DNA from 3 places in the Comamonas piscis genome. Region 2 is predicted to be linked to each of the others. Evidence: predicted binding sites of a transcription regulator. Region 2 holds the regulator's gene; each other region holds the start of a gene.
The links. The regulator NrdR, encoded in region 2, represses ribonucleotide reductase genes. The targets are predictions, from matches to a motif close to CACNANATNTNGTG.

Region 1 (3,275 bases), 550 kb from region 2:
AGGCGCGGCGAGCGCCTGGTCGATCCCATATTCATCGGGTTCGTTCTTCATCAACCAGTAGCGGGGGGCAGCGTTCATGGTGGGGCGGTTTTTGGGCTGGGTTGTGAGGAGGGGAAAGGCGAGGGCGCTTTGCGGGTGATGCTAACCGATGCGATGTGCGGGTAACGGCTACCGCGGCGCTGGCAAGCGGCACCAGCCAATGCGCTCTTAACGCACAAGAAAGGACCAGCGAAGACGCTACGCCGTTTATGCATGAATGCGCTGCGCATAAATCCCCTGTACATAGTACAATAGAGAGCTTTGCAAGCTTTTACAGCGCAGGGAGCGCCTGGTGCCGGGCACCGCGCGGCTTGGAGCGGCTGGTACGCACCGAATATTTCGGGCCGTATCTGTATTGCAAGGGATGACAGGGTTCATGGTCCGCAAGGACATACCCAGAGCCCAGGAAAGCCACCGCTGCTGGTGGCACACAGATCAGCATCGCGAGAATCTGTTTTCGCGCATGCACCACTAGACAAGGATTCGTCGACTTATATGGCTAAAGAAGAACTGATTGAGATGCAAGGCTCCGTGACCGAAGTGTTGCCTGATTCGCGTTTTCGCGTGAAGCTGGAAAACGGTCATGAGCTGATTGCTTACACGGGCGGCAAGATGCGCAAACACCACATCCGCATTCTGGCGGGTGACAAGGTGTCGCTGGAAATGTCGCCTTACGATTTGAGCAAGGGCCGTATCACTTTCCGTCACCTGCCTGGCCGTGGCCCAGCGCCATCGCAGCGCTAATGGCTAGGGCGCAGCAAGTGTTGCGCCTTGGTGCGAGCAGGGCAGTTGTAAAAAAATCGTCAAATACGAAAAACCACTGCCCAAACCCTGGTTAGAATAACGGCTTAGTCGGAGCGTAGCGCAGCCTGGTAGCGCATCTGCTTTGGGAGCAGAGGGTCGCGAGTTCGAATCCCGCCGCTCCGACCATTCCATTTAAAAACCTGTTGTACGCAAGTGCAGCAGGTTTTTTGTTTTGCTCGCGCCACGCCATGGTGCCCGCAGATTTAATGTTGCCAAAGTAATCATTTTTGTCTTTTGCAGGGTCCGAGACGTTATACAATAGCGGCTTAGTCGGAGCGTAGCGCAGCCTGGTAGCGCATCTGCTTTGGGAGCAGAGGGTCGTGAGTTCGAATCCCACCGCTCCGACCATCCTTATTGAAAACCTGTTGCATGCAAGTGCAGCAGGTTTTTCATTTGTGTGCTCCGTATTCAGCCAACTTCACGGCGAGTAGTGAATACGCTGCAATCCGTGGCTGCCGAGCACGAACAACAAGATGGCGATGGCCAGCTAAAGTGCAGCGCGATGCCCCTGCCAGGATCGGGGACTGTGCCGTCCTGGATACATATATTTACCGATCCAATGCGCGTTGATTTTGCTGCATTCTTCTCTGAATCCAGCCTTGCCTAGCAGAAATCTGGCCCATGTGGTTGCTGCACAGAACGCTACAGGTAGCGTACACTCAAGCCCATAGACACCATATGTAGTGTCCGCCGCTTTCCCCACCGGTTTCCTCTCAGCTCTCACGTCAGCCTTTACGCGCCTGCATTGCCTGGCGCGTTTTGGCGCGGGACGGCTGCGTCTCGCACCGGTGGTTCTGCGTCTTTTATCCCATTAGAAACATCGCAAATGAACCAGACAACCACTATGAGAGTCACCAAGCGTGACGGTCGCGTTGAGCCTATCGACCTGGACAAAATCCACCGAGTGATTGACTGGGCTGCCAAAGACCTGCGCGATGTTTCGGTCTCCCAGATCGAGCTGCAGTCGCACATTCAGTTTTATGACGGCATTCGCACCGATGCCATCCATGAAACCATCATCAAGTCCGCTGCGGATTTGATCTCTGAAGACGCGCCCGACTACCAGTACGTCGCAGCGCGCCTGGCCATCTTTCATCTGCGCAAGATTGCCTTTGGCCAGTTCGAACCGCCGCACCTCTACGACCATGTGCAAAAGCTCACCGAGCTGAAGAAGTACGACCCGCACCTGCTGGCCGACTACAGCCGCGAAGAGTACGACGAGATCAATGGTTTTATCGACCACTGGCGCGATATGGATTTCTCCTACGCAGCCGTCAAGCAGCTCGAAGGCAAGTACCTGGTGCAGAACCGGGTGACCAAGCGCATCTACGAGAGCCCGCAGATTCTGTACGTGCTGGTGGCAATGAGCCTTTTTGCCAAGTACCCAGCCGACCGCCGCCTGCAGTACATCAAGCGCTTCTACGATGCCGTCTCGCGTTTCAAGATTTCGCTGCCCACGCCCATCATGTCCGGCGTGCGCACGCCCTTGCGCCAGTTCAGCTCCTGCGTGCTGATCGAGTGCGATGACAGCCTGGACAGCATCAACGCCACCACCAGCGCCATCGTCAAGTACGTGTCGCAGCGCGCCGGTATCGGCATCAACGGCGGCCGCATCCGCGCCCTGGGCAGCGAGATCCGTGGCGGCGAAGCGCAGCACACCGGCTGCCTGCCTTTCTTCAAGATGTTCCAGTCGGCCGTCAAGTCCTGCTCGCAAGGGGGCGTGCGCGGTGGTGCAGCCACCTTGTTCTACCCGCTGTGGCACCTGGAAGCCGAGTCGCTGCTGGTGCTGAAGAACAACCGTGGCGTTGAAGAAAACCGTATCCGCCACCTGGACTACGGTATCCAGATCAACCGCATGCTCTACCAGCGCCTGATCAAGGGCCAGAACATCAGCCTGTTCTCGCCCCATGATGTGCCTGGCATGTACGAGGCCTTTTTTGCCGATCAGAACAAGTTCGAAGAGCTGTACGTCAAGTACGAGAACGACGAATCCATTCGCAAGCGCACCCTGCCAGCGGTGGAGCTGTTCTCGCTGATGATGCAAGAGCGTGCCAGCACTGGCCGTATCTACATCCAGAACGTGGACCACTGCAACACCCACAGCCCCTTCAACCCGGCTGTGGCGCCGGTTCGCCAGTCGAACCTGTGCATGGAAATCCTGCTGCCCACCAGCCCGCTGGAAGACATCAAGGACGAGAATGGCGAAATCGCGCTCTGCACCTTGTCCGCCTTCAACCTGGGCGCGCTGGAATCGACCGACGAGCTAGAAGAGCTGGCCGACCTGATCGTGCGTGCACTCGATGCCTTGTTGGAGTACCAGGACTACCCGGTGGCCGCTGCCCGCGTCGCGACCGAAAAGCGCCGCTCGCTAGGCGTGGGCGTGATCAACTACGCCTACTACCTGGCCAAGAACGGCGTGCGCTACTCCGACG
Region 2 (3,275 bases):
AGAAGCTCGCGATCGACCGCGTCAAGCAACTGTTCGGCGCCGATGCCGCCAACGTGCAACCCCATTGCGGCGCCTCCGCTAATGAAGCTGTCTTCCTGGCCTTCTTGAAGCCCGGCGACACCATCATGGGCATGAGCCTGGCCGAAGGTGGTCACCTGACCCACGGCATGCCGCTGAACATCTCCGGCAAGTGGTTCAATGTCGTCTCCTACGGCCTGAACGACAAGGAAGAGCTGGACTACGACGCCATGGAAAAGAAGGCGCACGAGACCAAGCCCAAGCTGATCATCGCTGGCGCATCCGCTTACTCGCTGGAAATCGACTTCGCCCGCTTTGCCAAGGTGGCCAAGGACGTGGGCGCGATCTTCATGGTAGACATGGCCCACTACGCCGGCCTGATCGCCGCTGGTGAGTACCCCAACCCCGTGCCCCACGCCGACATCGTGACCACCACCACCCACAAGAGCCTGCGCGGCCCCCGTGGTGGCGTGATCCTGATGAAGGCCGAGCACGAAAAGGCCATCAACTCGGCCGTGTTCCCCGGCCTGCAAGGCGGCCCGCTGATGCACGTGATCGCAGCCAAGGCCGTGGCCTTCAAGGAAGCGCTGGCGCCTGAGTTCAAGACCTACGCCCAGCAAGTCAAGACCAACGCCCGCATCGTCGCTGAAACCTTGACCGAGCGCGGCCTGCGCATCATTTCCGGCGGCACCCAAAGCCACTTGATGCTGGTCGATCTGCGCGCCAAGGGCATCACCGGCAAGGAAGCCGAAGCCGTGCTGGGCGCTGCCCACATGACGATCAACAAGAACTCCATCCCCAACGACCCGGAAAAGCCGATGGTCACCAGCGGTATCCGTATCGGTACGCCTGCGATGACCACCCGTGGTTTCAAGGACGAAGAAGCGCGCCTGACCGCCAACCTGATCGCCGACGTGCTGGACAACCCGCGTGACGAGGCCAATATCGCTGCCGTGCGCGCCAAGGTCAACGCCCTGACCGCCCGCTTCCCCGTCTACCGCTAATCTGACTCGCGCCCGCGCCTATGAAATGCCCCTTCTGCAGCCACCCCGACACCCAGGTGGTGGAGACCCGTGTTGCAGAAGACGGCGGCTTTGTACGGCGCAGGCGCCAGTGCGGTAACTGCGAAAAGCGCTTCACCACCTATGAGCGGCCCGAAGTCAGCTTGCCGGTGATCGTTAAAAAGGATGGCCGGCGCATCGACTACGACCGCAGCAAGCTGCGCGGCTCCTTCAGCCTGGCGTTGCGCAAGCGCCCTGTATCCATCGACAAGGTGGACATGGCGCTGGAGCATGTCGAAGACAAGCTGCGCACCTTGGGCGCCCGCGAGGTGCAGACCCATCTGATCGGCGAGCTGGTCATGGCCGAGCTGCAAAAGCTCGACAAGGTGGCCTACATCCGCTACGCCAGCGTCTACCGCAGCTTTGAGGACATTGACCAATTCAAGTCCATCGTCGACGAGGTGACCACCCCGCCACCGGAGCCCAAAAAAGACGGCGTCCGTAAAAAAGACTGAGCCCACGAAAAATGCAAAAAGCGAACCCCAGGGTTCGCATTTTTATTGGGGGGCCAGCCACGGAGCCAGCCAACCTGCACCTTGTCAGTCTTGCGGTGCCTCAGCAGCAATCGGGCCCACTGACAGCACCACATCGCTGTTCTGGGCGCGGTGGCGCAGTGCATGGTCCATCAGCACCATCGCCAGCAAGGCCTCGGCAATCGGTGCGGCGCGGATGCCCACGCAGGGGTCGTGCCGGCCCTTGGTGATGACCTCGGTGCTGTTGCCCTCGGTATCGATGGACTCGCGCGGGCTGATGATCGAGCTGGTCGGCTTGATGGCAATGCGGATCTCGATGTCCTGCCCGGTGCTGATGCCGCCCAGAATGCCGCCGGCATTGTTGCTGCGAAAGCCTTGGGGGCTGAGCGAATCGCCATGCGTGGTACCACGCTGGCCCACGCTGTCAAAGCCGGCACCAATCTCCACCGCCTTGACGGCATTGAGGCCCATCATCGCGTAGGCGATATCGGCGTCGAGCTTGTCGTACAGCGGCTCGCCCAGGCCGACGGGCACGCCGCTGGCCTGCACACGGATCAGCGCGCCACAAGAATCGCCTGCCTTGCGCAGCGCATCCATATAGTCTTCATAGCGGGTCACATCGGCCACCGGCGCAAAAAACGGGTTGTGGGGCACATGCGCCCAGTCCTCAAACGGCAGGGCCACTTCGCCCACCTGCAGCATGCAGGCGCGGAACTCGGTGCCGAACTTCTCTTTCAGCCACTTCTTGGCTACCGCACCAGCGGCCACGGTGGGCGCCGTCAGGCGGGCCGAGGAGCGACCGCCTCCACGCGGGTCCCGGATGCCGTATTTGTGCCAGTAGGCATAGTCGGCATGCCCTGGGCGAAAGCTCTGCGCAATATTGGAGTAGTCCTTGCTGCGCTGGTCCGTATTGCGGATCAGCAGCGCAATCGGCGTTCCCGTCGTCTTGCCCTCGTAGACGCCGGAGAGAATCTCCACGCTGTCGGGCTCATTGCGCTGGGTGACAAACTTGCTGGTGCCGGGGCGGCGGCGGTCCAGATCCTGCTGGATATCTGCCTCGCTCAACGCCATGCCGGGCGGGCAGCCGTCAATCACGCAGCCAATCGCCGGGCCGTGGGATTCGCCAAAGTTGGTAACAGTAAACAGGGTGCCGAAGGTATTGCCGCTCATAGCCCGCCATTATCACTGATGCCAGCGCCCCACACAGCCCCGCAGGGCTCACCAGCGGGGCTGGTCGCTACCGGGCGGCTGCCCGGCATGGGGCCAGCCACTGGGCAGACCCTGCAGCACCGCTCTGTGGCGCACGGCAAGCAGGCGGCCAAAGCCGGTGTCCATTGCTTCCAGATAGGCCTCCGGCGGCACGACGGTTTGTGCTGAAGCAGCGGCTACCGGCCGCTGCCCCATCGCCTGCAGCCACTGCGCCACCCGCGCCAGCGACACCTGCACATGCCAGCTGCCGCCCACCGTCGCCTGCCGGTACAGAGCAGCCTGGATGCCAAAGGCCAGCAAAAAGCCCGCGCTGTAGTCCAGAATCTGCAGCGGCAGCGCCCGCAGTCCCTCGCTGCCAAATGCCTGGCCCTCGGCCACGTTGATGCCGCAGACCGTCTGCACCAGCGAATCAAAGCCACGCCGGTCGGCCCAGGGGCCGCTGCGCCCATAGGCGGACAGTCTGGCATATACGATACCGGGCCGCTGCCGGGCGACAGACTGCGGGTCAAGCCCC
Region 3 (3,275 bases), 2.2 Mb from region 2:
AACAGATCGGGGATCCAGTGGGCGGTGTTCATGTCATGGGTGCGGCGGCGGTCATCGCCGGTGTTCTTGCGCAGCTCCAGAAACTCCTCGATGTCCAGATGCCAGGTTTCCAGGTAGGCACAGACGGCACCCTTGCGCTTGCCGCCCTGGTTGACTGCGACAGCGGTGTCGTTGACCACCTTGAGAAAGGGCACCACCCCTTGCGACTCCCCATTGGTCCCTTTGATATGGGCGCCCATCGCGCGCACGGGGGTCCAGTCATTGCCCAGGCCGCCGGCAAACTTGGACAACAAGGCGTTCTCGCGGATCGCATCGTAGATGCCGCCCAGGTCATCGGCGACGGTGGTCAGGTAGCAGGAGGACAGCTGGGAGCGCAGGGTGCCGCTGTTGAACAAGGTCGGGGTGGACGACATGAAGTCGAAGGACGAGAGCAGCTCGTAGAACTGGATGGCGCGTGCATTGCGGTCTTCCTCTTGGAGCGCCAGGCCCATGGCCACACGCATGAAGAAGGCTTGGGGCAACTCGATGCGCTGCTGGCGCAGATGCAGAAAATAGCGGTCGTACAGGGTCTGCAGCCCCAGGTAGTCAAACTGCAGATCGCGCTCGGCTTGCAGGGCGGCAGCCAGCCGGGGCAGGTCGAAGTCCAGCATCTCAGGCGTGAGTAGCGCATGCGCCACCCCTTGCGCGATAAAGTCGGGAAAGTTGCGGCGATAGGCTGCGCCCATGTCGGCACTGCTGACGTCCTGGCCAATCACTTCAAACGTGATGGTGTGCAGCAACAGGCGCGCGGTGACCAAGCTATAGTCCGGGTCTTTTTCGATCAAGGTGCGGGCGGCCAGGATGGAGGCTTTGAAAACCTCGTCCATGTTGACGCCGTCGTAGAGGTTGCGCAGGGTCTCGCGCAGGATGGGCGCGGGGTCAACATCCTGGCCCAGGCCTTGGCAGGCAGCGGCGATGCGGTCATGGAGTTTTTTGACATCGAGCACCACCGTCTGGCCCTGGTCCACCACCCGCAGCGCGGCATGGGCGGGGGTGTGCTGCGCCTGGAGTTGGGCGCGTTCCTGGTTGCGGCGCTCGCGGTACAGCACATAGGCGCGGGCCACCTCATGGTTGCCGCCGCGCATCAGGCCCAGCTCCACCTGGTCCTGCACGTCTTCAATGTGGAAGGTGCCACCGCTGGGGCGGGAGCGCATCAGCGCGCGCACGACCGTGTGGGTCAGGTTCTCGACCACTTCACGCACACTGGCCGACGCCGAGCCCTGGCTGCCGTGCACCGCCAGAAAGGCTTTCATGATGGCGGTGGTGATCTTGGGGGGCTCGAAAGGCACCACTGCGCCGTTGCGCCGCATGATCTGGTAGTCCGGCAAGACGGTGAATCCATCCAGGGTGCGCGAGCCAACCGCCGCTGTGGGCTGTTGCTCGGAAAGCGAAGCAGCGCTCATGATGTCCTCTCTGTGGTGTGCAAAAGCAGGAGAAGCAGCGCTGCGGAGGGCCGGTATCACTGAGCCGCTTGATACCGCCTCACACTACATGTAGTGTTTTATTGGGCGCTGGACACTACCTGTAGTGTATGGCGCCTTGTGCATTTTGTATGCAGCGCAAAGTGCCATGCTGCGCAGCAATACTGTGGCCACTGCGCATGGCGTGGTGTTTTGCGCAGGCAAACCACCGCTGTGCGTGTGTTTTCTGGCGGAACCCTGCTGCGAGCCTGCGTAAAACATAGGCATTCCACTTGCAAAAAAATTTTTCAAGTGTGGAGAAATGCTGTGTTTTTTGTGGCACGTATGCCTTGAATTGCACGCCGATGCGCGAAAAAGCGGGCTGTTTAGTGGGGTGGGCTATAGCCCGATTTAGAGATTGACTGAAGCGGGAAACATCGATGCCGGCCAGGCCAGGTCCTGCTGCAGCCGGGGCCAGCTGAAACCCGGGCCGGGGTCGTTCTTGCGGCCTGGCGCAATGTGCTCATGGCCGGCGATATAGGCGATCGCATACTGCGCGCGGATCTGCTGGCACAGCTGCACCAGACTCTGGTACTGCGCCGGCTCAAAAGTCTCGCCTTCCAGGCCTTCGAGCTCGATGCCGATGGAGTCATCATTGCAGCGGGGCCGGCCGCGCCAGAACGATTGGCCGGCATGCCAGGCGCGATGGTCGGCACTGACAAACTGCCACACCACCCCTTGGCGGCTGATGAAGAAATGAGAAGACACCTGCAGGCCCCGAATGCTCTGGAAGTAGGGGTGGGCATCCCAGTCGAGCTGGTTGGTAAACAAGCGCTGCACATCGCCCGTGCCGTAGATGCCAGGCGGCAGGCTGATCGAATGGACGACGAGCAGGTCGGTGGAGGCGCCGACAGGCCGGGGGCCGAAATTGGGCGAGGGGCAGTGCGTGGCCGTGCGCAGCCAGCCGTCCTGCCACAGCGCCGGATCGGGCGCTGTCTGGGCGCGGTGGGCAGGGGTGTCCGGTGGCTTGGGCATGGTCTCAGGCCCTAGGGCTGTACCCCATCGCTGGGGTCGTGGATCTGCAGCCGCTCCATGCGGTAGCGGATCTGGCGCAGGCTGATGCCCAGGCGGTTGGCGGCGGCTGTGCGGTTAAAACCAAACTCCTGCAGCGCGCGCACCAGGATGTCGCGCTCAATCGCATCGAGCCAGGCCTGGAGATCGGAGGGCAGATCCTGCGGCGGCGGAAAGCGCTGCAGGCTGCTGGGTACCGCGGCTGTGGCCTGCGGCTCGGGCGGCAGCAGCGGCGCAGTGGGCAGCACATAGGCCGGCGCCCGCTCTGCGACCATGGCCTGCGCAGGTGCCGGCATCGGCGATGCGGTATCGGCCCGGGCGGGCTCGATGTGCAGCAGGCCGCTGTCGCTCAGGGCCACCGAGCGCAGCAAGAGGTTCTCCAGCTCACGCACATTGCCCGGCAGCGCATGGCCGGCCAGCGCGTGGAGGGCCTCGGTGCTGAGCTGGGGCACGGGCTGCCCGCTCTCATGGGCGATGCGCTCCAGCAGCACCTGGCACAGCGCGGGCAGATCCTCCCGGCGCTCGCGCAGTGGCGGGATAAAGATGTCGATGACGTTGAGGCGGTAGTACAAATCCTGGCGGAAGCGCCCCGTCTGCACATCGGCGCCCAGGTCCCGGTGGGTGGCGCTGACGATGCGTACATCGACCACTTCTTCCTGCTGGGCGCCCAGCGGGCGCACCTTGCGCTCCTGGATCGCGCGCAGCAGCTTGGCCTGCATGGACAGCGGCAGCTCGCCGATTTCATCGAGGAAGAGGGTGCCGCCA

Region 1: a site for NrdR is predicted at 1,516-1,529, ahead of nrdA (class 1a ribonucleoside-diphosphate reductase subunit alpha). Genes of this name have one in related genera too.
Region 3: a site for NrdR is predicted at 1,525-1,538, ahead of HS961_RS06605 (ribonucleoside-diphosphate reductase subunit alpha). Genes of this name have one in related genera too.

What each region holds. Positions count from the first base shown of each region.
Region 1 covers NZ_CP058554.1:3,097,491-3,100,765, reverse strand. The annotation lists gene HS961_RS13960 (EVE domain-containing protein) at 1-78, opposite strand, end outside; gene infA (translation initiation factor IF-1) at 535-783, shown strand; tRNA gene HS961_RS13950 (tRNA-Pro) at 893-969, shown strand; tRNA gene HS961_RS13945 (tRNA-Pro) at 1,115-1,191, shown strand; gene nrdA (class 1a ribonucleoside-diphosphate reductase subunit alpha) at 1,688-3,275, shown strand, end outside.
Region 2 covers NZ_CP058554.1:3,649,106-3,652,380, forward strand. The annotation lists gene glyA (serine hydroxymethyltransferase) at 1-1,022, shown strand, start outside; gene nrdR (transcriptional regulator NrdR) at 1,043-1,534, shown strand; gene aroC (chorismate synthase) at 1,619-2,722, opposite strand; gene HS961_RS16530 (CoA transferase) at 2,771-3,275, opposite strand, start outside.
Region 3 covers NZ_CP058554.1:1,491,600-1,494,874, forward strand. The annotation lists gene HS961_RS06605 (ribonucleoside-diphosphate reductase subunit alpha) at 1-1,442, opposite strand, end outside; gene ampD (1,6-anhydro-N-acetylmuramyl-L-alanine amidase AmpD) at 1,851-2,474, opposite strand; gene HS961_RS06615 (sigma-54-dependent transcriptional regulator) at 2,486-3,275, opposite strand, start outside.